4 regions of the Paenibacillus kandeliae genome follow, and region 3 is predicted to be linked to each of the others. Evidence: riboswitches for the same ligand, from Rfam matches in the RefSeq annotation. Region 3 holds a riboswitch; each other region holds the start of a gene.
The links. A riboswitch is a leader RNA that binds a small molecule or an ion and turns the genes downstream of it on or off. The one in region 3 is predicted to bind cyclic di-AMP.

Region 1 (7,341 bases), on a different contig from region 3:
CAGGAATTTCGGAGATACATTCGTTACAAACGATTTTGCCTTTGAAGTATGTTACGTTCTCAGCATTACCACAGAAGATACAAGCTGGCTCGTATTTTTTCAGCATGATGCGTTCGCCGTCAACATAAATTTCCAAAGCATCTTTCTCGCCAATACCCAGTGTGCGGCGCAGTTCGATTGGAATAACAACGCGTCCCAGTTCGTCTACTTTTCTTACAATACCTGTTGATTTCATCATGATCATTCAATCCTCTCAAATGTGTTTTAGTTTTTTATAAAATTCGTTAAATTCGCTTGTCGAATAGGCTTCGTATGGCTGTTCCCGTTAAACTAATGGAAGAAAAGAAAAGCGGTGATGCCTTTAGTTCATCGTGTTGATTATCGCCAGAGTTGTAATTATTGAACAAGCATTCATGTTTTAAAGTGTCATGTTTCGACAAATTTCTTTCTTTTATGATATTCATAATACCAACGTTTCCCAAATCAGTCAACATAGAAATTATAAAAAAAGCCTTTTTTAGCGTAAAATCGCAAATTTTTTTTAAAATAGTGCCGTTTTTTGCGATAATATAGACATATACAGCTTTTGTCGATTTGGAAATACATTCTGATCATATAACGACACTGTTCGACATTAGTGACATGATTCTATTTTATACGATTCAAAATACTGGAATCAAGTTTGGCTCAAGGAGGATTTTGGCATGAAAGCGATGGAGCCTTTGGAGGAAGAAAAGGTATTCAAAGACCCGGTACACAATTATATTCACGTTCAAGATCGGCTGATCTGGACATTGATCAATACACCTGAATTTCAGCGACTTCGTCGTATTCGACAACTCGGTACCTCATACCTAACGTTCCACGGTGCAGAGCATAGTCGTTTTTCTCATTCGCTCGGTGTGTACGAAATTACGCGCCGGATTATTTCGCAGTTTGAACGAAGTGGGTATGAGGATTGGCCGCGTGAGGAGAGAATGGTCGCTTTATGTGCAGCGCTACTGCATGATCTAGGGCATGGACCGTTTTCCCATTCTATAGAAGAAGCGTTTGAAATGAACCATGAGGAATGGACGTGTCGCATTCTATTAGAAGATACAGAAATTCATCGTGTGCTTGAAGATGCCGAGCCGGGCTTTTCGGAAAAGGTGGCTGCGGTCATTCGCAAGGATTACGAGAAAGCGGTCGTAGTGAATCTAGTATCCAGTCCGCTGGATGCCGACCGCATGGATTATTTGTTGCGGGATGCGTATTTTACTGGCGTAAATTATGGCACGATTGATATGGATCGGATCATTCGCGTATTGCGTCCCCATCAAGGACGGGTAGTGGTCAAGGAATCCGGTATGCACGCGATTGAAGATTATTTGATGTCACGTTATCAAATGTACTGGCAGGTATATTTCCATCCGGTTACACGCAGTTCCGATATTGTGCTGCGTCATATTTTCCATCGTGCCAAAGAATTGTTCCATGATGGATACGACTTCGCATTCTTACCGCATCCGCTGCCTTCCTTGTTTAGAGGAACACTCAATGTAAAGGAATACCTGCTGCTGGATGAGGCGCTTGTGCAGACGACCTTTATGCAATGGACGCTTGAAAAGGACGAAATTCTGGCGGATGTGTGTGCACGCTTTATGGATCGTCGGTTATATAAGTATGTAGAGACAGAATTGATTGATATGGACATCATTGATCAGATTCGTAATGAATTTGCTGAAGCGGGGCTGCATCCACAATACGATCTAGAGATCGATTTTCCGACAGATCTACCGTATGATGTATTCCGTCCGGGCGATCCGAAAAAGGAAAAGCAGATTTTGCTGCTGAATCGCCAAAATAAAGTACAGGAAATTTCCGAGGTGTCGGACATTGTGCGCTCGATTAGCGGTATTCATCGTGGACGATATCATCTGTATTTCCCACAGGAGAAGTTGGAAAGGGTAAAACACAAATTGTCCAAGCCGGTAGCGGATATTTTCGAGGATAAGCTCGGTCCGGCGCAAATGGAGTTTGAAATCTAAACAAGCAAATCATTAGAATAAACGATGCAGACAGGTGGTAAATCTGCTCTGCATCTGACTTTTCACAAGATGTCTAACTCATTTCTATTCTATAGAAGAAAAATAACGGAATTACGGCAGTAAAGGAGCGAATATGAATGTTATTTGATACTCATACCCATTTGGATTCAAAAGATTTTGATGAGGATCGCAAAGAAGTGATTCAAAACGCGTACGATTCCGGTGTGACACGAATGGTAAATGTTGGTTTTGACCGAGAGACGATCCCGACGACGATGAAGCTAGTAGAAGAGTATGATTTTATCTATGCAGCGGTAGGCTGGCATCCGGTAGAAGCGATCACGATGCAGCCGGGTGATCTGGAGTGGATTGCATCTTTATGCAGTCATGAAAAGGTCGTTGCCATTGGTGAAATTGGTCTGGATTATCATTGGGATAAATCACCCAAAGATGTGCAACACCGCGTCCTACGTGAACAAATTGGTCTTGCACGCGAGATTAACATGCCGATTGTGATCCATAACCGAGATGCGCATGAAGACATTGTTCGTATTCTGCGTGAGGAAAAAGCATCCGAAGTTGGCGGCATTATGCACTCCTTCTCTGGCAGCTGGGAAACCGCCAAAATGTGTCTCGATATGGGCTTCCATTTGTCATTTGGTGGACCAATTACTTTCAAAAATGCCAAGCAGCCAAAAGAGGTGCTAAAGCAGGTTCCAATGGACCGATTATTACTAGAAACAGACTCCCCTTATTTGACTCCACATCCATATCGTGGTAAAAGAAATAACTCAGGATATGTCACATTGGTAGCAGAGGCAGCTGCCGAGCTAAAAGGTGTTTCTCTGGAAGAAATTAGTGAAATTACAACGAAAAATGCACTGGCATTATTTGGTATACGATGAAATAGGGAGAAAAACCACCGAAAAACCGAGCTAGAACGATATATGAATGAATTTTAACCACTAAATGCTCAAATGTTACAAGTTTTTAACCACTTTTTCTGAAAAACGGAGTTGAGGTTTGCTTTACAGTGGGGTTGAGTTCGGGATATTATTTCATCAGTGATTTAATCTTGTTGTTTATGAACGAGATTCCATGATTCGGTCTCGCTGAGTTTCCTACATAGGAGAACGGGGGAACCAACAGCTGTCTTCATTCACTTGAAACCGGCAATACCGGAAGACAGATTGTATGATTCCTGATACAGGGTCTTTGGGGTGAATTGAAATTTACTTGCGCCATGAGCGGAGGACGTTTCACAGGGCAATCTATACAGGCAGTATGAATGTCCGAACCCGACAGCTAACCTCGTAAGCGATGCAGAGGCAACCTCTCATTTTCTAAAAGTTTCCAAGATGGTACAGTCGTCGGAAGCCCAGGAAGAGTTGCTCTTGCACTTTTCCCAAGGCTTTTTTGTTTTGTGCAAAAGGAAAAGGTAAGATGAGAAAACCCGGATTTTCACTGTTCGGGAACGGAAGCCGCTTGGACTGACCATGGCGCAGGCACATTGCACAACACGAAACGATTACCGAAATGCGCCGGTATTCGTAAACACGATAAACGCCTGTGGAAATTCTGATATAGTCGCGTCTTAACTCATTTAAGATACAGCAAGACGGCGAGACTATGTAAGGAGGACGGAAGAAGTGGGAATTGCTCCTTTCAAAGAAACCCATGGTTCACGCTCATCCAGCATGTCTTACGCGCTGCGTTGGAAGCAAAAAAATCTACGCTTTGCCTTATTCACTTCGCTGGCAGTTGTTATGGTAATCGCCATGGCACTCTGGCTTCTGTATATGCAGGCAGGCAAAAATATTTATGTGATCGTTGATGGCAAAGCTCAGAGCGTCGAAACACGCAAACTGAATCTTTCCGATCTGCTGGCGGAACAGAACATTACGGTTGCGCCGCAAGACAAAGTTTCCATGCCCATGAACGGAGCGATCCAAGATGGGGACAAAGTGTATGTGAACCACGCGGTCGCCGTGAATATTACGGCTGATGGCAAAACGAAACAAGTGTACACTACTGCCAAAACAGTAGGCAGTACACTCGACCAAGCTGGCGTTGACCTCGGCGAAGAGGACAAGTTGACACCAACGGTCGAAACAGCAGTACAACACGATATGGATATTAAACTGGTTAGAACGACTTCCTTTGTAGCCAAGCAGGTTGTCGAACTGCCTTATCAGGTTGTTAAAAAACAGGACAGCACATTGCTGGAAGGCAAAACGAAGCTAGTCCAAAGCGGACAAAAAGGCAAGGTTGTCCAATATGTTGAAAAAACATACGAAGATGGAGAATTTGTCTCCAAGCGCATGATCGATAAGAAAACGACTGCTGAGGTGCAAGATAAGGTTGTCGCTGTCGGAACGAAAAAGCAGCAACCAAAACTGCTCGCTGCCAGTTCGTCATCTCATTCGGATAAAGATTTCTCTTATGCCAAAGTATTGAACAATGTAACGCTGACTGCGTACTCCTCTCAGGAGCCAGGGCTTGGTACAACGACTGCTTCTGGAACACGAGTAACAGAAGGACGTACCATCGCTGTAGATACGAGTGTCATCCCGATGGGATGGTGGGTATACATCGAAGGTGTCGGCTATCGTCGTGCAGAAGATACAGGCAGCGCCATTAATGGCAATAAGATTGACGTATATATTGACAGCCTGAGTCAAGCAAGAGCATTCGGTCGCAAATCCGGTTATACCGTATATGTGATCGGTCCGGTAAAACCGTAAGACAGGTAGCGGAAGATGCACTTGCTGCGCTGATAGCGCTGAATTGTGATATAATAGTTATTAACCATGAGCGTGAATAGAACCAACAGAAGAAGGGGAATCTTCCCCTTCTTTTTGTTTGTTATTTTGTTATACTGAGGACAATATGCACAAGGCCGATCATACGGATGAGCAGGGCAGCATCCTGCCCCATACGGCCCAGAAGGGAAGCGTCAGATCAAGTGATCAAAGAGGTAATTGTTGTAGAAGGACGGGATGACACGGTAGCGATCAAGCGTGCAGTAGATGCGGACACGATTGAAACGGGCGGCTCTGCCATCGGTTCGCAGGTGATCCAACGCGTTAGACTGGCACAGGAGCGTCGTGGCGTTATTATTTTGACGGACCCTGATCATGCAGGGGAACGCATTCGTAAAATTGTCTCCCGCGAAGTACCGGGCTGCAAGCATGCGTTCATACCCGAAAGCGAAGCAACACGCAAAGGCGACATCGGTGTAGAAAATGCCTCACCGCAAGCGATTCGCGAAGCGCTGTCCCGTCTGCACAGCGAGATGCCGGAAGCGGAGACGCTGATCGACTGGGATGATCTGATCATGACTGGGCTGGTGATGCATCCCAAGGCGGCGGCACGTCGTATGATCATGGGCAATCTGCTCGGCATCGGTTACGGCAACGGCAAGCAGTTTCATAAACGGCTGCGCATATTTGGCATCAGCCGCGAAGAATTCGCGGCAGCACTTTCACAACTTGAAGCGGAGGAACAGCAATCCCATGACTGATAGACACGATATCGCCACGCCCGGACGGACGAAGGAGATTATTCATAAACACGGATTTTCGTTTAAAAAGAGCCTGGGTCAGAACTTTCTGATCGACGCCAACATTCTGAACAAGATTGTCGATGCAGCTGATCTGACACCAGAGCGCGGTGCGCTGGAGATCGGTCCTGGTATCGGCGCGCTGACCGAGCGTCTGGCACGTCAGGCAAGCCGTGTAACGGCGGTAGAGATCGACCAGCGTTTGATCCCTATTTTGCAGGATTCATTGCAGGAGTATAGCAATGTGCATGTACGTCACGGTGATGTGCTCAAGGTCGATCTACAGCAATTGTTCCGTGAGGACTTTGCCGAGGTGGACAAGGTGAGCGTGGTGGCAAATTTGCCGTATTACGTGACAACACCGATTCTGATGAAGCTGCTGGAGGAGAAGCTGCCACTGGATAACATTGTCGTGATGATCCAGAAGGAAGTGGCACAGCGCATGGCGGCGTCACCGGGCGGTAAGGATTACGGTAGCTTGAGTATTGCGGTTCAGTATTACTGTATTCCAGAAGTAGTCTGCATCGTACCGAAAACGGTCTTTATCCCGCAACCGAATGTAGAGTCTGCGGTTATCCGCTTGAAGCTGAGAGAGCAGCCAGCGGTACAGGTAGAGGACGAGCAGCATTTCTTCGATCTGGTACAGTCTAGCTTTGTCCAGCGTCGTAAAACCATTTCCAATAACCTGAAGACACGTTTTGGCGGTGATCGTGAGCAATTGGACGGTTTGCTGCATGAAGCGGGCATTGATCCGGCACGTCGTGGGGAAACGCTAAGCCTTGAAGAATACGCGCGGTTAAGCCATGTATTTTTACAAGCAGGTATTCGCTAAAAAAATCATTGACAAAATAAATTTTGTGTTGCATAATTTATTATTTGATTGACATTTCTTTTCCTTTTTGTTACAATAGGGAGTAGGAAAAGAGGTGGTTGTAGGCATGGCTAACAACGCGCTTACCGAAATCAAACGCAATCTTGATGCTCATGTAGGGCACAAAATCACATTGCGCGCTCACGGTGGTCGTAAGAAGACCATTGAACGTACAGGAATTTTGGAAGAAACCTACCCTTCTGTTTTTACCGTAAAGCTTGATGATGATCATCAAACTTTTGAACGAGTGTCTTACAGCTATGCAGACGTCCTCACGGATTCCGTAGAGATTATGGTCTGCGAGGATGATTCCCAAACAGACGTACAATATGTTGGGAATTAAATAACTGTTTTATGATAAGGCAGTCTTTATCTCCTGCGGGGGTAGAGACTGTTTTGCTTTGTGAATAGACTTTGCAATTCATTTTTTCTATAATTGGATTATTCATGGCTGTATACAGCCTTTAGGTCATCGCGCGGTTCCGAGCGGAGTTTGATGCCGATTACGGACGCGGGATGCGATAGAACATAGAACGGACGGAATGTTGAAGGTGGAGGAACCTCATGAAGCTATATGAAAAAGCGCCGGCAAAAATCAATCTGATGCTGGATGTACTGCATAAACGCCCGGACGGTTACCACGAGGTGGAGATGATCATGACGATGGTCGATCTTGCCGACCGGCTTACGATAACCGATATCCCCGGTGACGTGATCAAAATATCCAGTCAGGCTGGTTATATCCCCCTGGATGATAAAAACCTTGCGTATCAGGCAGCTAGCCGGATTAAGGAGCGCTACGGTATTCGCCAGGGCGTGCATATTCATATCGACAAAAAGATTCCGGTAGCGGCCGGTCTAGCAGGTGGCAGCAGCGATGC
Region 2 (7,341 bases), on a different contig from region 3:
ATTGCTGATTCCTCCACCTGATTGTCACTTATTTCTATTATATGGACGTGCTTGAATATGGACGTATCATTATATCAATGCGTGTGCCTACGCCATTAGCGATTTTACATGATCGCTTGTTCGATGTGGCATCATGGTAAACCTACGATAGGTTACAACGTTAACTGTTCCGCAATCGGTCCCAGTACGAGGGCTGGGAAGAACGTCAATGCGCCAACCAGTACTACGATTACGATGAACACGCCACCAAACAATGCCTGATCGGTGCGCAGCGTACCACTGCTTTCGGGAACTGGTGTTTTGGCGAGCAACGAACCAGCAACAGCAAGCAGCGTTACCATAGAGAAGAAGCGCGCAATAAACATGACCGCACCGGTTGAAATATTCCAGAATAGTGTATTATCGCCCAATCCCTCGAACCCTGATCCGTTGTTAGCCGCAGAGGATGTGAATTCGTACAGGGCTTGGGTCAGTCCGTGGAAACCCGGATTGGAGATTGTATCTGGATAGTAGGTCAATGCCAATGCTGTCGGTGCCAAAATAAGCAGCGGCTGAATGAGCAATGTGACCGCAATCAGCTTCATCTCTTTTCCTTCAATCTTACGACCGAGGAATTCCGGTGTACGTCCTACCATCAGACCGGATAGGAAGACCGAGATGATCGCATACATCAGCACGTTCATCATACCGACCCCAGAACCACCAAACACGGTATTCAGCATCATATTGCTGATTGTTATCATTCCACCAATCGGTGTCAGTGTATCGTGCATCGTATTGATTGCTCCCGTTTCAGAAGCGGTCGTTACGACAGAATAGAGCGAGGATTGCTCTACGCCAAATCGTACTTCTTTTCCTTCCATGGAGCCTGCACTTTGCTGCAATCCCAGTTGATTGATCAGCGGATTGCCTTGATGCTCCGCATACAGCGATACGCTCAGCATAACAACAAACATCATCGCCATGGATACGAATAATACGCGACCCTGCTTCAGATTGTTTACCATGCGTCCATACGTAAATGGCAATGACGTTGGTACAAGCAGCATCAGCAGCATTTGCAGCATATTACTCAGTCCATTCGGATTCTCAAAAGGATGCGCTGAGTTGGCTCCGAAGAAACCGCCGCCGTTATTACCTAACTCCTTGATCGCTAGGAAACTACCGATCGGTCCCATGCCAATCTCCTGCTGTGCGCCCTGTATGGTCGTTGCTGTCACGGAAGTATGCATCGTTTGCGGTACACCCAGACTGATAAACACCAGTGCAGCCACAATTGCTAGTGGCAGCAAAATGCGTGTAATCGCCCGTGTCAGATCGACGAAAAAGTTACCGAGTGGCTTGCCTGCCAGACCGCGAATAAAGGCGATGGCTACAGCAATACCAGTAGCTGGTGAGACGAACATCATGAAGATAATGGATGTCATTTGCGAGAACAGCGACAAACCGCTTTCACCGCTATAATGCTGTAAATTTGTATTGGTCATAAAGCTGATCGCTGTATTAAATGCTAGATCCGGGCTCATCGCCGCGATACCAGCAGGATTCAGCGGTAGCTTATCCTGTAATCGGAAAATGATATACACGATTAGCAGCATGATAGTATTGCTGACCAAGAGCGCTGCGGCGTATTGCTTCCACGTTTGATTGCTCTGACGAATACCGCCGATTTTGAAAATCAGTTTTTCCAGTGGTCCGAACCAGCGATCCAGACGCCCTGTTTTATAATCAAATACACGAGCCATATACAAGCCCATAGGACGAGCCAGTAACAGCGCGATTAATAAGGTAACGGCAACTCCGATGTATGCTAACATACTCACTCCACTCTCTTCTGTTGGTTTCGGTTTAGAATTTCTCGGGATAGATCAGGGCATAACATAGATATAACAGTACGCCTGCAATGATAATCCATAATAACCAGGTCATTGTTCCTTCCCTCTTTCCCCGATCACTCTGGACGACCATTCTCCCAGTCCTCCAAGCGCGAATGCAATGAGTAATACCAACACAATCATGATCAAATCCAGCATGATACGTAACTCCTTCAATCCAAATTAATTACATGTCAAATGGTGTTATCCCGAATTTGGGCATAAAAAAAGAAGCCTCGGTAAAATGGAACTTTTCACCGGGCTTCCCCTATTGACCGCACGAAACTCGTACAGACATCATCGGATGCCTGCAATCCCTTCGCCGGTTCAAGCCGGATATAAGTTCTCCCTGATTCGCTGACGAGGTTAGCTGTCGGGTTCGGGCTGGAAGATTGCCCGTTCCGGTCATCCCGGAATTCACCCCATGTCCATGCTGTGCAAAGCCGTTGCCTAAGCAGTATCAGCTTTTGTACAGCGTGACGATTGGTTCCCCCGCTTTCCGGCGGACAGTTGATGAATGGCTGTCCACATATCGGAAATTAAGCGTAATTGATTGTACAAGGTTCAGAATATTCCCAAAAAGCGCACAATAAAACACAGAGCTTTGTTTACCCTGTGTCGTGTCGGCACAAGTTCCACACTCCTCTCTCGACTTCCGCTTACGAGGTTAGCTGTCGGATTCGGGCGGTGAGAGTCGCCCTACGCCCAGCGCCGGTCCCATGGTTACCGGTGCTAAGCGATTCACCCCATGCAGTCTGTCGGCGGCTCTCACACCTCCGATCATCCTGACAATTGGTTCCCCCGTTTTCCGGCATAACCGGAAACTCAGCAATAAAGAACAAGAAACATTGTGATGCTATGGTTCATTCTGAACAAAAATGATTCCCGTTACCGGTGAATCTCTAAATCCTGAAATGTATATTACGCCTGTCGCGCGAAAGAGTAAAGCAGATCAAAAAGGCAAAAAAAGCCCTTTTTGACCACAAGTTTGATTTTTAAAAGTTTAGTAAATTGCTACCTGTCGCAAGCTACTTTTTTCTCTGCTTTACTCCCATTTACTCACTTTTTACATTTTGTTTCATTGTGCCACGCAATGTTTTCGCAACTGACTGAAAAAAGATATGTCATTATTTTCAATATCGATTGGATGCCTATCTATATACTATGATCTATCGGTCTGCATATCAAAAAACCGGAGCACCATGCGCTCCGGTAGGTATATTGGCAATTAGCGCCGATTATAGTTGGACCAGATTTCAAACTGTTCATTGGTGAGATCGCCTGTCAGACTAGAGAAGTCAACCAGCTGACTAAAACCGTCCTTAATCTGATCGAATTGTGCAAAGCTGCCTGTAAAGCTACGCAACGTCGTTGACCGCGTAATCGATTCTAACTGAGAAATATCGCTATTATCCAGCAGACTTAACTTTTGCAAAGAGCGAAGGTCTGCAAGTGCAGAAGCATCCTGCAAATACAAATGTTGAAAGGTTAATTCCTGCAATTGCTCGAATGCACGTAAATGATCGGCATTGTCCCATGTTCCGCCATTAACGGTTAACGATAATAAAGGCAGTGTGCCAATCATCTCCCAATCCTGAGGCTGCCATGTATGTGCATCATGAATTGTCAGATGACGCAATTGCTGCATATCGCTAATCACCTGAGCCGCCTTATGTGAAGGTGCTGAAATTGTCAACGTAGTTAATGTCTTTATCTTCAATAGCGGACGATAATCCTCTATCGGCGTATCATTACAAGATAGCTTTGTCAGCCTTGACAGAGTGGCAAGTGGCGTTAGATCGGTTACTGATGTGCCCGCAATGTTCAAGCTATGCAAATACTTCAGATTGGATAATGGCGTCAGATCGTGAATCGGATTGTTTAGCAAATACAGCTTTTTCAATTCGCTACAATTTACAAGCGGCTGTACATCCATAATCTGGTTGCGTGACAGGCTCAGTTCGCGCACCTCGCTGCAACGTTCCAAGCCGCTTAGATCGCTTAGATTCTCGTTGATCAGAAAAATCTGGTATTGGCGAACAAATTCCTCAGGCGTAGCATTTTGCTGCCGAATCAATTCTTGCCATGGCTGGGATAGACGTCCCATCCAGGCCGCAAAATCAGTGTTTGACGCCGGAATCTTTGACGCTGACAACACATCACCGAGCGCAAACTGCTGGGCGTCCCGTAGCAATCGTGCCTGATCGTTACGACCGTACATCCAGTAGCCCATGCCTTCCTCTTGCTCTACTGTGTAATTGCCTTCCCGCACCGTATCCCGCATGAAATGGATAAATTCACCAAGGTGACGAGCAATGACAAACTTCGTTTCCTCATCGCGTCCGAAGTTAATCACCTGACCGATAACTCCATTTTCATCAGGGTCCAGATCGATCCCCAGATGATTCCCTCCACCATCATGACAAAAAGGAATCCAATTCCGGTTAATATACTGCTCCTTCACCCAGCCCGACGGAATAGAGTAATGATCGCCCAGATCTGCATATTCTTCCTGCAAATCAGACCAGATTTTCCACTCGCTGAGCATCTCGTCCAAACTCAGAAATTGCAGTCCAAAAAACAAGCCCGGACCGTTGCGAGACTCACCGTTATGGGTATGATATAGCTGCTTCAACTCTTCTGGAAATGAGAGATTCATAGCCTGCTCCACTTGAGCAATTTCCACATCACCGGCAGGTGGCAGCAGAAAGTCTTCCAGGCTGCTTAATTCGGTACGTAAAATGGACTTGATCTCTTCCATCCATGTTCCGATCATGCGATTGCCTCCTCTGTATGGCGTTTGTCATTGCCAAACGCGGTTCTCAAGTTCAATCGTAAACGTTTCAATAGGTTGCATATGGTTATGTAACCGTTATCGAGAGTTAATCTAGCAGTGCACTGCGCTTGAAGATCAGAATGACCTCGCGCGAACTGCCCTGCGATATGGTGGTATCAAAGGACGATACCAGCTCCCAGCCGTCAAAGCCGAGATCGTTCAGCGTTCCTTGCAGCTCGTCCATATCGACTTTGCCGCCGAGAAAACCACCTGGTTCTAATTTTATCGTTTTGTATTCCCACTGACTCATGTTATGATCTTCCTTTCTGAAGCAATTATACGGTTCCCATCGGAAATGGGTATAATCATTATTGTAGCACATTACGAATAAGGAGTTACACACGACCCCTGATGAAGACTATTGGACTTGTCCGACATTTTAAAGTGAATAAGGAGTTTCCGATCCGCCAGATGGTTACCGTCAGCGAGCTGGTAACATGGCTCGAGGAATATGATGTAGCCGAGATCGAAATGGGCACCACTGATCTACGCGGATTAAACTGGGAAATCTGCTTTGCCAGCGATTTGCCGCGCGCGATCAAGACGGCGCAGTTTATTTATGGCGGTGAGATTGTGATTATGCCGGAGCTGCGCGAGATTACCCCACCCACCTTTAATACGGAGCTACGCTTTCCCTTTATCGGCTGGGCTGCCTTCGCCCGCATTGCGCCGCTACTGAGCAGACGGTACAAGCGTATGGTCGCGGAAGCCAATGCACGTATTGACCGCGCACTAGATGTGATTCTGGCTTCTAACGCAGAGCATATTCTAATCGTCAGCCACTGGGCGCTTATGCTGTATATGCGCAAGCAGCTGATCAAACGAGGCTTTACCGGTCCACGCATGCGCATGGTCGAGAATGGCAAGCTGCATCTGTTCCGCGATAGTGAAGCCGAAGCAGTACGACGGCAGATTCTGCGGCAAAAAGGCAAATGAGCCGCACGTAATCAGCCGTTTTGCTGCTGACGGTTTCGTCCGTTGATAAATAGCTCAATCGTCTCCAATTCTTCTTCATTCAGCTCTCGCTCTAGCTTGGATTGCAGCTGCTGAATAATAAAGGCTTCATCGTTATCATCATCTCGCACGAGTAAAGCAATCGTTTCTAACAAATCCAGCTGCTGGTGGAACGTCTCGCCATCCCATGTTTCAGCGTGATGCGAACGAATCGCAGTATCCACGTCAAACTGACGTAATGCCTGAATGAGCGGCAAGGTATGTTCTGCTGTATATTCGTTCGGCGTTACATGAATATTCGGATAGATACAATCGCCGAGGAATAGTACTTTATCTTCTTTTACATAAACGGTGGTCGAATCAGCGGAATGATCGCCGCCAACATGCTCAATGATACAATGCACACGACCGAGATCCATCTCTAGTCTGCGTTCAAATGTAATATCTGGTGTAGGCAGCAGAATATCACGCGTCTCTACATGTTCCTTCTTGATCGCATCGGCGCAAAACGCAATCTCGCTTCCCTCTGCTACCCGCTGATCCAGCGCTTCGTCATTCCATTTCAATCGCTGCATCTTTTTAATTTCTGCGGTGGTCATCGTCTGGGCAATGATTGTTGTATTCGCCTGATTCATGCCAAAGACATGATCCCAGTGCCAGTGGGTCAGCACTAGACAACGCGGGGAAACATCCATTTTCACCAGCTGATCAATAAAATATTGAATATGGGCAGACGAATTGCCTGCATCCACCAGCAGTGTTGATTTGGTACCTGTAATCGCCGCCAAAATGGGACGATCCGTTTCCTGATATGGGGTAAGATAATGAATATGCGAGGATAGATGCTGCATAATCTGCATACGTTGTAGCTCCTGTTCCGGTGAGTATCGACCAGCGATTACACGGTCATGATTTCTTCACCTTGCTTGTGATAGTCGTGCATATCCATCATGAAGATGTTCATTTGCATCTCTCTATTGTACTACACGGATCAGCGATGACCCAAACGTCACTTCTACATCGCGAATGATCTACTGGATGATCTACTCTCTCGCCCGCTCCATTAGCGCCATGAGCTTGACCTCGGTTGCTGAATCTTGTACCGGCGTATAGATGCTGCAACGCAGATCGCTATCGCCCTGCACGATGAACGAGCTTAGCTCAAACAGCATTTTGCCACCACGGGCATGACGAAATTCCAGCACTACCTGCGGTGCGGAACTCACCTTACTCTCCTCCCACAGTGGATTGAAATCGGGATACGTTTCCTTCATCGTTTCCAAAAAGCGTTCATACCATTCATCATCCACATACTGCCCATAATACGCTCGGAAAATGGACAGAAAATCACCAGCAAAATCCTTCCAATTGACCGCCAAACGGCGAAATTCCTTACGTTCAAACAACAGACTGATCATATTCCGCTGCGCCTCCGGCACCTGTTCAAAATCAAGAAAGACATGCCGTGCCGCTTCGTTCCAGCCAACGATATTGCAATGCCGATCGGAGATGATCGCTGGACAATATCGCAGCTGCTCTAGAATCTTCGCTAGCGACGGACTGATCTGCGGAATCTCTTCCAATGCAGGCACGATACTAGTGCTTTTATCCATGGCGAGTGAAAATAAATATTTGCGTTCATCGTTGGTCAATTGCAGTGCCGCCGCTATATTTTCC
Region 3 (7,341 bases):
TAGGTAGTGCCAGAAGGCACAGATTGCGCGTCCTGAATACGTTTGTAATCCTCGATCATCTCGGCTTCCTGCTGGAATAGATGCGGGAAGCTGCGCAACATATTCGGATCAGAATACGACATCACACAGGCACGACCGATCACATCGGCTTCATCCTTCGTTACGCCGCCCCATACGGCAAATTCCTGCACAATTTTCCGCGCATCTGCGGTCAACTGATACAGTGCCATATTCCATTCCCGAATCGATTCATGCAGAATCTGTGCAAATCGATTGCTGTTGGACATATACTGCTGACGGTCGTAAACCGATTTCATAACTACACTGCCCATCATGGCAAGTGCAGACAGAATCTCGCGACACTCCTCGCCTTCCTGCTCATCACTAACCGCTACCGCCAGCACCGCACGGACACGATTGCCATATACGATCGGATATTCCAGCATCAGTGAGAAGGGAGTGTTGTTATTGATGTAAGAGTTGGCTGACGGATTATCGCTACCTTCCAAATAACGTCGAGCAATATCCTTGGCATACGTTTCGCCATTGGGACTTTGCATCCCGCGCGCAACCATCTGAATTTTGCCGTCTTCGGATGTACGATGAACGACGATGGATGCCGACGGATTCCATACTAGATTCAGACTCATATCAACCAGCATGAACATGACGCGCTGCGCATCCTGCACAGACACGATCAGACGTGACAGCTCAATCAACGGTTTGAAGCGCTGTAGCTGCTTTTCCATCTTTTCATAGGTCAGATGGTTGGCAATATACCAGCCCATCAGCGAGATCATGGTTTCTTCAAATTGGAAATGAAGACCCGGTACGGAGCGCTCCTTGAAGCTCACGCCAAATAGCAATCCGTACACCTCATCATCGTAACGAATCGGGAAGCCTTGCACTTCATGTACCTGCGGTACACCCTTTTGCAGGAAAAAGTTGCTACGCGGATCACGATCTACGTTGTTCCAGCGCGTCGGCTGTGCACTCAATACCGCCTGCCCTAGAAACCCTTCTCCCTCATGGAAAACCGCTCCATTCAGCTCGGCAGATGATGGTCCAATACTGTTGATGATCGTATACTTGCCTGGACCCGTACGCAGTGCAAAGCCGAATACATCCGCCAGATCACTCGTTGACAGCACAGCACGCGTAATCTCCTCAATCGGATGCGAGGCATTCATTTCAGAAGATAGCGTATCGTTCAACGCGACCAATCGGTCCGTCAGACGCTTCTCCTTGTAGCTGGACTTGAGAATCAATGACAGTGCATGCGCAAGCTTTGTAATTTTCTCACGCTTGAATACTTCCTGCTCCGGCGTCGTTTCCGGTACATTGCGAATCCAATCCTGAATCGCCTCAAAGAATCCGACAGGCACATCATTTGGCGGCTGCACAAAGTTCGGATGTGATAGTATGCCTTGGCGCGTACCTGTTTGAATCAGAATCCCCGCCCACACAAATAACCCGGTCAGCGGCTGGTCAAAGGCAATCGGCGAGATCAACCACCGCACACCCGGTATCCATTGATCCGACAAAATCGTATGTTTCGCACCGTGCAGCTTTTCAATTTCCTGACGGAACATTTCATTTAGCTCACCGGCATATTGCTCAAATACCGAACTACTCCGCAAATGCGAAGGTGCCGTAATAATCCGCCCTTCATGATCGGTTATAAAAATGAGCAGCTCGGTCAATTGAGCGTAAGTATCTTGAAGCTCCTGGCATATATCGCGGATATCATTTAGCATGTATGTTTCAATCATAGGCGTTCAAATCCACTTCTGTCTGAATATAAGGAGCCTTGTAACGGTAAATGGCACGCACACCATCCCCATTTTTCTCCAGGATAGCCATCTCCGCCAGACGATTCAATGCTCGCTCAGTAACCTGTTGACTGCGGCCCAGCCTCTTGGACAGGCCGCTGCTTGTCTCAATCGCATACGGATTGTTTTCAAAAAATAGCGTGCATTCCATTTGCAAAGTAATTACATCACTTTCTGCTACCATACGGTTCCAATCCCTCCTTATATCAGCTGTACAAACGGCTCTTCGGTTGCGTTCGCAATAATGTGCGGTGCGGATACGCGACCACTAGGGGATTTGGTAACCTGCAAGTATTGGTAATTGCCATCTACCCAGGTTCGGATTACACCGTTACAGGTCCGTTCCAGGAAGGAAGCCGTCTCCTGTCCAATCTCCGCAAAATTGCAATGTACGACAATGGTAATACCCAGCGAGCGCCACATGGACATCTCTTCGGCAAAGTAACGTAGCAGGAACTCGCGTCCACGTTCGGAAATGATGGTGTTCAGATCATAATACACAAACCAGCGACGATCACATGTATCCTCACATTCAAAAATCGGACCTAGACGATCATTCAACACTTGAGCATAATCCTCATTACTCACCTTATCTACACGGATCATCGCCTTCTCTAGCGTAGATTCGACTGCCCTTCGATAATGCTCAATAAAGAACGCTTTACCTTGAGCAGCAGCTTCGCGCAGCGATACGCCAAACAGCTCAATCGTATCGGCAAAGGTATCCAGTGAGGTATTGCCCGACATCATTGTCACCGTACAATCGCCGTCTTTAATGCGCTGTGCATAGATAGAAGACAGCAGATAACGATAATTGGCTTTGCTGTTCGTGTCGATCATATAGACGCTGCTGCGTGGAATACCGCCGCCCAGCATCTCATCCAGCGTTGCAATACCGGTAGTCAGCACCTCCGTCTCGTTGGTCAACATTTTATCCTCCGCCATAGACAGAGATGGAACGATGTATACGCCATTGTTCAGAAACTTGTACGTATGCTCGCCTTCCATAATGCGAGTACCACGCATCTTGAGTACTTCAATCGTGCGCTTGCGGTACTTTTCCATCAGCGGCTTCAGTGATAGCCGAACGATACCATCACAGATGTAATTCTCAAAAGGCACATTGGATTCGCCAGTCTCACCATATTCGCGAATGAAGAACGAAGTCAGCGAGTGCTTGCGCATAATATTGCGGATGGTGTACACATTGTTGCGCACCTGCTCATCCGTGCTCACCAGTCGGAATAGACTGATACTATCGATCACGACGCGTTTGCAGCCGATCTCACCGACCATACTTTCAAAAATACCACCTGGCTGTAGCATTTGATCCAGTAAAATATCCGGCTCCATACAAATAACGCGCAGCCGATTTTCCTGCTCTAGCTGACGCAGATCCCATCCGAACCCTCTCATATCTTCGTATATTTGCTCCGGCAGTTCTTCAAAGGTAATGTAGATTCCCGGCTCGTCAAAGTTTGTGGCTCCTTCTACCAGAAATTGCATACCGACTGTCGTTTTACCGGTACCTGGTTCGCCTTCCAAAATCACTACAGACCCTGGCGGTATACCACCGTACAAAATATCGTCCAGTCCTGGTATACCCGTATGAATAGCATTGATGTTGTTCATGTATTGCTCCCTCCATCTGTAGCATAGTTTAGTCATGCAAGGGTTAGCTTTTCCTACGAAGATGACTGTAAAGCAATTATAACAACGTAAGGCACTTTGAAGAAAGGAATTTCCCATTTTTATAACGAGTCAAAAGTATTTAATCATTTATACCCTTTTTTTCCAGTTTATCATTGCAGTTTCTTAATAAATTGAATAAATTTAGACCAAAAAATACAGCATTTTATCCGGTTATTTTAAATTTAAATGAATACCTGCGAATAATTATACAAAGAGGCTGGAAATCAGTTGATCTCCAGCCTCTTTGTTGTACATCAAGCCTGTTGTGGGAATATAGACGGCGGGCAGGAATACCGGTATTCCAGACAGTAAATCGTCATTCCCACCCGTTCATTGTATTGTGATGATTATACTCTACGTACCCATTGCAGCAGCCTCGGAATCTATACTGATTACCGATTAGCCTTCCAATGCTTCTTTTAACTCTTCTGGCGAACGATCCCACCACTCTTGGTTATGCGTGGACAGTAGTTTTTTCAATGCCGCTTTATCTTCGCTGCCTAGCTCGCTCAGCATGATTCGACGCTTGATCGCATAGTCCAGCTTGTTTACGTGGTCAGCGAGGATTTTCCAGCCTTTTTTGTCTTCTTCATTAATCCACATCTCACAGGCTGTTGCTCCAGCGTAGCTACCGCCCTCTGGCTGCTTGTCCACCGCTACCCAGACAACCCATACTTGGCGACCACCGACAACATCCTCGCGCTCAGCGCTGAATTTGATCCCGCGCTCCACTTTGCTCTTCGCGTGCATCGCACCAATATCAATCGTTGCTTCGCCGCGATCAATAATAATAGGAGAAACATTGTTCAGATTAATCGAGCCTGCACCGAATCCCTTATGCTTGCTGCTCTTGGTGCTGCTACTAATAATATTTAAAGACATTGATTTTTTGGCAGGTTGTTGATTTTGATCCATGGTAAAAGTAACTCCTTTTTTATTCAAATATGAACCGATATCTTCATATGATTGATTTTAACATGATTGTAGCGGATTAGGGTCAAAAAACTAATGCCACAGGCTGTATGTTAGATAAAGTATCAAAAAATCAAAACAAATATCGACAAAAGTATAAAGTTTACAAAAAAATGACCGAAAAAAAGGAAAGCAATCATAAATCAGCCAGTTCACGCGTAAACAATCATCACCTTGCACTAAAAAATGAATTTTTTTTCATAAATGTAATCCCTTTATTGGCGCGGTTTTCATCCTGCCATGTCATAAAGATGACAATAATTTTCGTAGAAAAACAGTTATCAAACGTTGCCAAAGTAAAAAAGCTCTGTTAGAATAAACCCAGCGAGTTTTTAGTAACAACTTTGTAAACTTTAAAATGTCATCTTGTAACTTTTACCAGAAAAGCTGATTTTTGTCGAAAAAGTTGGATATCGTCATACGGTGCATTAACAAAGTGTAAAGCCAAATTCCGTGGCACCGGGAAACGGGGGAACCGTTTTGGGTGAATTGATCTTGCAAGAGAGGGATCATAGGGGAAGCCTTCTACCGAATCCTTAAGCTAACCTCGTAGGCATTGGAAGGGGACAAATGATTTTGAACATGAAAAAGAAACTAACCGCCGCACTAATGGGATTCGCAATTGCATTTACTGTTATGGGGAATAGCAGTGCACATGCTGATTCCAAAATGGACCAGATCATTGATCCAGCAATGGGAACACCGTACCGCATCGGGGGAACCTCTTTCAACGGTTTCGATTGCTCCGGATTCACTCAATATGTATTCAGTAAAATGAACATTGATCTGCCGCGTCAATCCACATCGCAATTCCAAGTAGGCGACGCAGTAAGTAGAGACAATCTGCAAGCTGGAGACCTCGTCTTCTTCAACACGACTGGAGCAGGAGTTTCACATGTAGGAGTCATGGTAAGCAGCACGCAATTCGCGCATGCTTCCACATCCAGAGGCGTACGTATTGATAACCTCAGCATGGATTATTACGCAGAACGCTATGTCGGCGCTAAACGCGTAATGAGCAATTATGCTTTTGACACGTTCGCAACCGACAATTAATATAACCTTTTAAATAATAACCTTATATTTTGTGATTCATAACCGTAAGAGATTCCCGCCAGAATCTTTTGCGGTTTTTTATTTGTTCTTGTACTATATAAACGAAACAAAACCGAAATTGGTTACACTTATTTGGAAAAAAGTTATCCAGTATTTGAGATATTGATTTGGTAATTATGTCTACTAATAATTAACCACGCCATAATTATGGTAAACATGTTTTCCAATATTTATTTTAATTATTTTTAGTTAATACCCGTCTCATTTGATCTTCAATCATCTTCAAAAAGGAGCAGTGATTCATGTCGATTTCCCTCACCCCGCCCTTCATCGTTACGGAAATGACTGAGGCCCATGCGGCTGATATTTGTACATGGGTATATCAAGCCCCTTACGATATTTATGGCTGGATGTCATGGGATCAGATGCAGCAACTGGAAGTGGAGTTTGGCGATCCAAAGCTGCGCAAGGAGCAATATGCCTCCATTTTAGACAGTACAGGTGTGCTATTTGGATTCGCACAGTTTTTCCCATTGGAAGGTACTGTTCGACTCGGTGTAGGCATGCGACCCGATCTATGCGGCAACGGTTATGGCGAAGCATTTGTCCGTGTCATTACCGAAGAAGCGATAGCACGGAAGCCTGAAGCAGAGATCGATCTGGAAGTACTCACTTGGAATCAGCGCGCCATCCGTACGTATCAGAAAGCTGGATTTCATATTACCGATGCATATGATCGCCGTACACCGGACGGTATGAAGCCATTCTATTGTATGGTTTACCAAGCGGACGCAGATAGAACCTCATCGCCATAAAGATTCGGCATACCGATACCAGTGACTGCCCAAGCATCCTTCTTTACTATGGGCATCCAACGACAAAAGACCGAATGACAAAAGAAGCAATACGCCTTCTCCCGTCATCCGGTCTTTTTCATTTTACCCATTTATATTCATCGTACCCTGTTCATCAGATCAGCGGAACAAAGGTCATTTCCGTTTCCCCGATCAAAATATCGATCCGGTGCGTATCCGCAGCATAAATGACTACCCCGCTGCCGACCTGAATGGAAGGTTCGGAACCAAGCGCATAAAATAGATCCTCTGCTAGCGCCTCTTGCACCTCACGGCGCTCCTCTGCCTGTAAGCCTGCCCATTCTTCCGGCGGCATTTGAAAAAATAGATAACAATCGGGAATCAAGTCCAACGCCGTCGTCAAATCAGTCAGTATATCCTCATACTCGCGTCCATGTTTAACGCCCATAACGAACCTCCAGTCCATCTGTCTATATTGTTACAATTGCCAACTTCTTTCCATTATAACTTAAAAAAACTCTTCATAAAGCATCATATTCTGTCGATAACAAAAGTATCAGCGAATCAAGCAATGCCATCATTCCATGGAAGAGAATGATGCAAGCCATACAACATATACTCATGGACGAGGTGTATTATGCAAATTTCAACAATTCTTGGTCTGGTACTCGGGATTCTCTCTCTAGTTGTCGGTATGATCCTCAAGGGCGCACCACTGGTCAGTCTGGTTAACAACCCTGCTGCCTACGTTATCATCCTGGTAGGTACAGCCGCAACGATCTTTATGGCGTTCCCGATGCCCGAAGTCAAACGTGTTCCGAAACTGTTCGGAATCATTTTCAAAAATCAGACTCTGCTCGACAAAAAGGAACTGGTTCGTACATTCATGGACTGGGCTTCCATTACGCGCCGCGAAGGTTTGCTCGCGCTGGAATCCAAAGTTGAAGAAATCGACAATTCCTTTCTCCGCAATG
Region 4 (7,341 bases), on a different contig from region 3:
GGCGAAGTACTCAAAGAAATCGGCAAGCGCGAGGAGCTAGTCATCGCTACCAAGGGCGCGCATAAATTCACCGAGCAAGGTGATGTGACGTTTGACAATTCCCCGGCATTTCTGCGTGATAGCGTGGAGAGCAGCCTGAAGCGTCTGCAAACCGATTATATCGACTTGTTTTACATCCATTTCCCAGATGAGTCCACACCAAAGGACGAAGCTGTAGGCGAGCTGAAAAAACTCAAGGATGAAGGCAAAATTCGTGCTATCGGCGTATCTAACTTTTCCATCGACCAGCTGAAGGAAGCCAACAAAGATGGCTATGTCGATGTGCTGCAATCCCACTACAATCTGTTTAAACGCGATGCAGAGCAGGATCTGCTGCCATATACCGCAGAACAGAATATTAGCTTTATCCCGTACTTCCCACTAGCTTCTGGTCTGCTGGCTGGTAAATATAATAGTGAAACCCGCTTCGACGACCTGCGCGCGCAAGACCCATTATTCGCAGGCGAAGCGTTCCAGCACAATCTGGAAAAGGTCGAAAAACTGCGCCCTATCGCTCGTGCCAAAGGCGTCGAAGTCGCTCATATCGTACTTGCTTGGTATTTGACCCGCGATTCGATTGATGCGATTATTCCAGGGGCTAAGCGCTCCGACCAAGTGCTGGATAACCTGAAAACACTGGATGTACAGCTAACTCCGCAAGAGATCGAACAGATTAACCATATTTTCGTCTAAACAGATGAAAAACGAATACTCACATCGTTCTATATGATAAATAAGAACATAGCATAACAAAAAGACCACAGCGCCCCTCTGCGAGGATACGCCGTGGTCTTTCTTTTGTATAACATCGTTCGTTTGATGTTGGAATACTGTTGCATGTTGCAATACTGTTTGCCGTTGGAATCGCACACAGCATCTAATGTCGCATATTGCATAACGCGTCCTTCACCTTAACACTTCATACGATCCGTTTATGCCGGATACCCTCCGCCCGGTGGCGGCCATGATCCTAGTAAGCGACGGATAATCACAATCTCACCGAGGTGGTATGTATTGTGCGACGCGATATTGCGCAGGAATCCAGCAACCGTCTCGGTTGGTACGTGCACGAGCGGTGCTGCCAGCTCCAGAGTCTGTGCCAGCTCACACGCGCTATCGATACCTTGCAGGAAATCGTCTAGCACTTGCTGCCATGCCATCTCATCGGCAGCACGATCCTCCTGCGGCCAGCTTTCGGCTGGAATCGGCGGACGCTGCGGCTGTTCTCCACGCACATGCGCCAGCATGAAATCCTGCCAGTACGTCATATGACTGATCAGCTGATGAATCGTATACGGCAGCCCATCTATACGCTGTCCAGATAGCTCCAAATCAATATCGGATAACGCTTTGGCAATCGGCAAGTGCCCTCTTTCCCCAATCAGGGATTGAACCAATGCTCTAGCAAAAGCCTGTTCTGCAGTTTGACTCATCTTCGTTCACCCTCCGTTTCTAGCTAAATGTATATCATTCAGCAGCAAATTTCAACGCGAGTACATAGTAGTGCAGTTAACAGTGTACAGCAATGAACATGCCTTCTGCCATTCATCGTTTCCGCCCCTACTCACATCGTCCACATATCGCTATGTACGACAAAAAGCCCCTCCGGTGCTCTCTACTGCATCTGCGTCACCAGTGAGGCTTTATTTTCTATCGCCTGTTGCCGCTAGTAGGATCGCCAATCGCTACGACGATCAAGCATTGTGGAAGCGATAAGCCAGCAATTGATCCTGCTCTGGCGTTTCGAGCGGCTCCTCGTCATATTTGTAATTGGTGTAATCGGTCAGCAATTGACGCCAAAAACGTCGAGTGTGCATATTGCGTCCCGTTGCATTCGTATGCAGCGCCCAGCTGCCTTTAAACTGTTCAAACACATGCGTCGCCGCCCGCTGCGCCAGCCCTTTACCACGGAAGGAACGCATGAGGAAAAACTCATGCAAAAAATACTGTGCCTGCTCCCCGTGCGGAATGTACGGCGGTGTGGATACGAGCGCAAAGCCTGCCGGAATGCCATCTACGCGCAGTAGAAACGGAAACAGAACGCCCGGATGCTGCCACCAGATTTTGAAGACGTCACTTTGCTGAGCCAGTGTTGCGCAGCATTCGTCTTCCTCAAATACGCCATATTGGTTCGGTGTGCGATCCCAGATTTCCGACATGTCATACAAATAAAAAGGATACATATTGCAAATAATATGCTTATCTGTCGCAGGGCAAAGCTCTACGTCCAGCTTATGTTCCATCATAGGTTCAAGTTCTGGATTGATATTCATACCAACCTCCTGCTAATTCGGGCATTGCCGCCGATGGGCAGCAAGCACCCTTCATTTTGTTACTTTTTCAATACGCCGGCTGCATGCCGCAGCGCCGCCATCGCCTGTTTCACAAAGGCGCGGTTTTCCGGCTCCCATTCGTTCGGATCGTCCATAAACGAATCCTCGATAAAATCCTCTAGCCCGCTAGCAATCTTCTTACGCTCCGCTGGATTGGCATTGCCCTTGCCACGTAGCGTCTGTACCGCCGTGCGCATATACCGGCACGATTGCTGTACAAAGGTATAGTCGTCCTTGTCCCATGCTTTGGGATTGTCCATATCGTAAAAGGCAATCCATTTCTCAATCTGGGTTGCCGCCTGTTTGTCATCCAATTGAGGCATTGTTCATTCTCCGTTCCGCAGCAGCAGCATGCTGCCCATCATCTTGATCTGGCTAGGCGTAGGCGCCGATTCGCCAACCTTTATTGTAGCCGCTTTGCATGATTCCGTACAGCCTACGTAGATATCGGATTCAGGAAGTCACTCGCTCCGGTGCAGAATCAGAGACAGCGCCCAGCTCATGTAGACGGTCTGAGTGGTACACATGCACCCCGCGCTGTTCCTTGCTGGCTATCCGGTAAAGCGCACGCGCTACGGTTTCCGCAGGAATCGCCTTGTACTTGGCTAACGCGCCGCCCATAAGCGGGGATAATGCTCTAGCAAGCACGGCACCAATACGTTCCCCTGCGCGGAATTCCTGACGCTCGCCAAGCAGCAGCGAAGGGCGTGCCGCAGAGAAAGACGGATAATCCAGCCCAGCCAGCTTTTGCTCCAGTTCTCCTTTGATCCGGTTGTAAAAGATTTTGGATGTATGGTCTGCACCCATCGCGCTGACCAGCAGCAACTGGGTAGCCCCCTGCCGCTTCGCCAGCTGCGCCAATGTCAGCGGATAAGTAACATCGATCCGGTACATGTTATCCTGTGTACCGGCTTTTTTGATCGTAGTGCCCAGACAGCAGTACACATCATCGGCAACCAGCAGATCCAGATGATCTTCTAAGTGTTCGTAATCTACGACAACCTGATTCACCCGCTTCATGCTTTCCCATTCTGGTACATGGTTTCGTACAAGAACGATGATTTGCCGGTATTCCGGCGCCTTTTGCAAAATAGACATCAGCGCGCTGCCTACCAATCCGGTTGCTCCGGCAATGAGTGCTACTTTATCGGTCATACGATCATCTCCAAACTTCATAAGTATGTACCGTCTGCTGCCGATGGAACGGTATGCAGCGGCATGATGGTTAATTCTCTATCCCTATACCTGCTTATGGTGGAGATGAGACTGCTCACACTGTCACAACAAAAAGGCGACACTGCCGCCATTCGTATGGACAATATAATCTGCGCCCAGACCTTTGTAAATCATACGTGAGTTGCTGCTTTCGGTAATGACATAAATCGGATCGCTTGTCCACGAGCGACACATCTGGATATAACGGCAGCACAACGGCAAACTCCGCTCAAACAGATACACTTTCCCGACCGTCATCTGCGGTAGACACCATTCATCCTGACGCTGCGTATCCAGCAGCAGTACATGATGGATGCCCATCCGTTCCATTCTTACTTTCTCACTATAGCTGTTCACGATCGCGGCAAAATCGATTCCTTTGACTTTGAGCAGCTGCATAAACTGCTCTCCTGCCCGCGTCGCCGGAGATACCAGCACATAAGACCTTGGTAACTCCGATTCCTGCTCCAACTCCATCTCTTTTCTCCTCCAATGTGTGAAGGCAAACAAAAAAGAAGCCGCACAAGAGGTACTCTCGCCGCTTCTCAAGCATTCCGAACAGCGCACAGCGGTGCCCTACCGGATGTCATGATCATTGTCGCCTCTCTTAATTCAGCTTACGAGGTTAGCTGACGGATTCGGGAGTAAGAGTCTCCCTACGGACAGGATCTGCGGTTCCCCACATGTCTCCTTGTTCCGATTCACCCCTGAAAAGCACCTATGGCACTTCTCGCTGGTTCCCCCGCTCTCCGCACAATTTGTTCTGCCCAGATGGCAGTACAACATACGGACATTCAGCTGGTAACGACATACGCATACAGCGATATGCCGAAATTTATGAACTTGAGACGAATCATACTCCCGTCCACGATCAAAGTAAAGGCAGACAGAATGTGGTTTTGTGTCAATTTGATGGTTCAGGCAGATGATGCAATGACTTTTCTCTCGTATTCGCTTGCTTACGCCATATTATTTCATTTTCCTGCAATTTTGCGAAAACAATAGCAAAACCGAGCATTATGACGATGCGGCTGCGAATCGCTGTGATGAATCCGATTACATGACTATCTTCCATCCCAAATCGGCAAGGATGAAGATTGGATTTCATTTACGCTGTCATGGAAATGTCCTATGATGGCTCACAACTAAACCTCACATTACAAGGAGTGTATGTATAAATGATCATGACTGCTGTTCCGCTCGTTGAAGAGATTGTCCGTCCGCATGGTGTTGCTGTTGATACGGCGCGTATCCGTCATATGGAGCTGTTTGTATATGACCATCAACGGCTGGCATTGCCGGATCACTGCGAATTTTTGCATTGCGGATTGCTGCGTATGTGTGGCAGTGGTGCAGCGGGCTGGGCAGAATTTGAATTCTCCGACGGTACGACTCATCTGGATCTGGTGAAATGGGCATCTGTGTTTACGAGGCTCAAAGGGCAGACGGGCATGCAGGCGGCACAGTATATGCAGCAGCATGAATCGCAATGGGGCTTTACCCGCACCCATCTGGCAAGCGAGGCACTAGTGGACTGGCAGAAAAGCCTGATCGGTGCCGAAAGCAATCAAGCAAATAGCAGAGCTACCGTATCTTCTTTACCTGCGGAGCGGAATTTTTTGAGTCATTATTGCAGCGCATATTATTCTTTTTAGTCTATGCTGGTTAAGTGTCTGTATGGGCGTGAACAAACGGCTTGTTAGCCGTTTGGGGACACTGGCATCTACCTTATGACAATTGATACTTATACAAAGGGGCGTTACAGGTCATGCACGAAGAAAAGATCATGGTCGGTGTACACTACAATCTGAATGGGGAACGGCTGATTCGGCGCGGCATCCGGCTCGCCCAGCTGCTTCAGGCACCACTGATCGTACTGAGTATACTGGATGAACCCGTGAGCGAACTGGATATGGAAGACCAGAATTACTACAACAGCTGGAAAAAGCTGACCGAAGAAGCAGGCGGTACTTTTATGGTCGTGCAGCGCGAAGGACGCGATCTGGCAGAGGCGATCGCCATGGCAGCACACCGCAGTCAGGTGACACAGCTTATTATCGGGCAATCGGTACGTTCCTTTTGGGAGGAAATGACTGGCGGCTCGCTGATCAATGACCTGCTGGAGCATCTGGGCGCCATCGATCTGCATATTGTGGCGGTACAGCGGATGAAAGCCAATTTGGAAGAAACACATGAGGATGGCGTGGAAGTGGATGTGATTCACACACCAAAAGGCTACCAGATTCGTTACGAAACCGACAAACCCATTGTGGCGGAAGGTGTCTTTTTTAAGAAGATGCATACGGATTTTGAAAATGGGCTGCTAAAGCTGCATATCGATGGAGAATATCAGTATTTGAAGGTATCGAAGGGTACATTGGTCGATGCCGAGCCGCTGGAACGGATGCTAGATATGCAGGATTAAGAGGTTTCTTTTTGCTTTGTGTTTTTCCTTTGCGTTTTGCCTACAAAAAGCGTATGATGTAACGTGCTGGCTGACATCGTCTGACAGCTTTTACGTGCTTTTTGATGGAAAGGAAGGGTAAAACGTTGAATACATTAACACCAATGAAACGGTTGGCGCTGATTGCGTCGCTGGTTTTTTTATGGGGCATTTCATGGTCGATTTATAAGGTGGCGCTTGCCTATACACCGCCGGTGCTGTTTGCCGGGCTTCGTACACTGATCGGCGGATTGCTGCTCATGATCATTATGCTGCCGCGCAGACGGCTTATTCGCTGGAAGCAAAACTGGCGTGCTTATGCGATTTCGGGCTTGCTGAATGTGGCATTATTTTATGGATTGCAGACGGTTGGCTTGATGTATCTGCCATCCGGGCTGTTCTCGGTGCTGGTTTATTTGCAGCCAGTGCTAGTCGGGTTGTTCGCTTGGATGTGGCTGGGTGAGTCCATGTCATGGCGCAAAGTGATCGGATTGCTGCTGGGCTTTGCGGGGGTTATCTCGGTTAGTGCGGGCGGATTCTCCGGTCATGTTGCTGTCGTTGGCGTGGTGCTAGCTCTGGTAACAGCACTAAGCTGGGCGCTCGGAACTGTATTTATCAAAAAAGCGAATCAGACCACTGATGCACTGTGGATGGTCGCCTTCCAATGTACCTTAGGTGGCGCACTGCTGACTGCCGCAGGCTCCGCTACTGAACAATGGTCGGATATTACGTGGAATGCACCGTACTTGTTCGGGCTGATCTTCGGTATTATTTTCGGAATTGCGCTGTCGTGGATGATCTACTTCACGCTGGTTGGTGCTGGCGATGCGAGCAAAGTCGCTTCGTATACATTCCTTGTGCCGCTGTTATCGGTATTCATCGGTACCCTTTTACTGCATGAGCCATTTACATGGTTCCTGCTGCTGGGTCTGGTACTGATCGGAATTAGCATCTATCTGGTCAATCGCAAACCGCGTCGTGCGCCTGTGATGGTTGGTACTGACGGGTAGAGATGATCGATTCGTAGGCTGGATAGGATCTACGCTAGATCATTGCATACAAGGCTGCACGATTGTATAAAAAAAGCTTATTCGTCTGAGGATGAATAAGCTTTTTTGTATGTCGTTATCGCTCTTTGTATATCATATCTCTCTATGTCGTGTCTTTGTATGTCATCTTTTCGTTTGGCTTGGCGATTCTATTGTTTACGTATCTTGTTTCTTTCATGCTATATGGTTGCTTTTATCCTATATCGTTCCTTATACCTTATATCATTGTTTCTATCTTGTATCATTGCTTCTATGTTACTTC

Region 1: it holds a riboswitch for cyclic di-AMP, as region 3 does, so the genes downstream of both, ABXR35_RS23200 (resuscitation-promoting factor) here and ABXR35_RS23730 (C40 family peptidase) in region 3, are expected to answer to the same signal.
Region 2: it holds a riboswitch for cyclic di-AMP, as region 3 does, so the genes downstream of both, kdpF (K(+)-transporting ATPase subunit F) here and ABXR35_RS23730 (C40 family peptidase) in region 3, are expected to answer to the same signal.
Region 4: it holds a riboswitch for cyclic di-AMP, as region 3 does, so the genes downstream of both, ABXR35_RS20315 (hypothetical protein) here and ABXR35_RS23730 (C40 family peptidase) in region 3, are expected to answer to the same signal.

Annotation. Positions count from the first base shown of each region.
Region 1 is NZ_JBFDUZ010000009.1:10,367-17,707, forward strand. It holds gene ABXR35_RS23185 (AbrB/MazE/SpoVT family DNA-binding domain-containing protein) at 1-238, opposite strand, end outside; gene ABXR35_RS23190 (HD domain-containing protein) at 705-2,027, shown strand; gene ABXR35_RS23195 (TatD family hydrolase) at 2,165-2,932, shown strand; cyclic di-AMP (ydaO/yuaA leader) riboswitch at 3,128-3,362, shown strand; gene ABXR35_RS23200 (resuscitation-promoting factor) at 3,677-4,771, shown strand; gene rnmV (ribonuclease M5) at 4,993-5,550, shown strand; gene rsmA (16S rRNA (adenine(1518)-N(6)/adenine(1519)-N(6))-dimethyltransferase RsmA) at 5,543-6,421, shown strand; gene veg (biofilm formation stimulator Veg) at 6,528-6,803, shown strand; gene ispE (4-(cytidine 5'-diphospho)-2-C-methyl-D-erythritol kinase) at 7,025-7,341, shown strand, end outside.
Region 2 is NZ_JBFDUZ010000001.1:1,570,808-1,578,148, reverse strand. It holds gene kdpB (potassium-transporting ATPase subunit KdpB) at 1-2, opposite strand, end outside; gene kdpA (potassium-transporting ATPase subunit KdpA) at 153-1,817, opposite strand; gene kdpF (K(+)-transporting ATPase subunit F) at 1,849-1,929, opposite strand; cyclic di-AMP (ydaO/yuaA leader) riboswitch at 2,215-2,430, opposite strand; cyclic di-AMP (ydaO/yuaA leader) riboswitch at 2,515-2,715, opposite strand; gene ABXR35_RS06900 (SMI1/KNR4 family protein) at 3,103-4,650, opposite strand; gene ABXR35_RS06895 (DUF4177 domain-containing protein) at 4,757-4,960, opposite strand; gene ABXR35_RS06890 (histidine phosphatase family protein) at 5,062-5,646, shown strand; gene ABXR35_RS06885 (MBL fold metallo-hydrolase) at 5,658-6,524, opposite strand; gene ABXR35_RS06880 (helix-turn-helix transcriptional regulator) at 6,708-7,341, opposite strand, start outside.
Region 3 is NZ_JBFDUZ010000011.1:14,369-21,709, reverse strand. It holds gene ABXR35_RS23750 (LuxR C-terminal-related transcriptional regulator) at 1-1,772, opposite strand, end outside; gene ABXR35_RS23745 (hypothetical protein) at 1,765-2,016, opposite strand; gene ABXR35_RS23740 (ATPase domain-containing protein) at 2,034-3,464, opposite strand; gene ABXR35_RS23735 (YwhD family protein) at 3,924-4,439, opposite strand; cyclic di-AMP (ydaO/yuaA leader) riboswitch at 4,929-5,067, shown strand; gene ABXR35_RS23730 (C40 family peptidase) at 5,079-5,552, shown strand; gene ABXR35_RS23725 (GNAT family N-acetyltransferase) at 5,855-6,367, shown strand; gene ABXR35_RS23720 (hypothetical protein) at 6,522-6,815, opposite strand; gene motA (flagellar motor stator protein MotA) at 7,005-7,341, shown strand, end outside.
Region 4 is NZ_JBFDUZ010000005.1:45,180-52,520, forward strand. It holds gene ABXR35_RS20290 (aldo/keto reductase) at 1-732, shown strand, start outside; gene ABXR35_RS20295 (DinB family protein) at 972-1,472, opposite strand; gene ABXR35_RS20300 (GNAT family N-acetyltransferase) at 1,734-2,312, opposite strand; gene ABXR35_RS20305 (hypothetical protein) at 2,372-2,695, opposite strand; gene ABXR35_RS20310 (oxidoreductase) at 2,826-3,527, opposite strand; gene ABXR35_RS20315 (hypothetical protein) at 3,651-4,064, opposite strand; cyclic di-AMP (ydaO/yuaA leader) riboswitch at 4,187-4,365, opposite strand; gene ABXR35_RS20320 (hypothetical protein) at 4,766-5,242, shown strand; gene ABXR35_RS20325 (universal stress protein) at 5,356-6,012, shown strand; gene ABXR35_RS20330 (DMT family transporter) at 6,138-7,040, shown strand.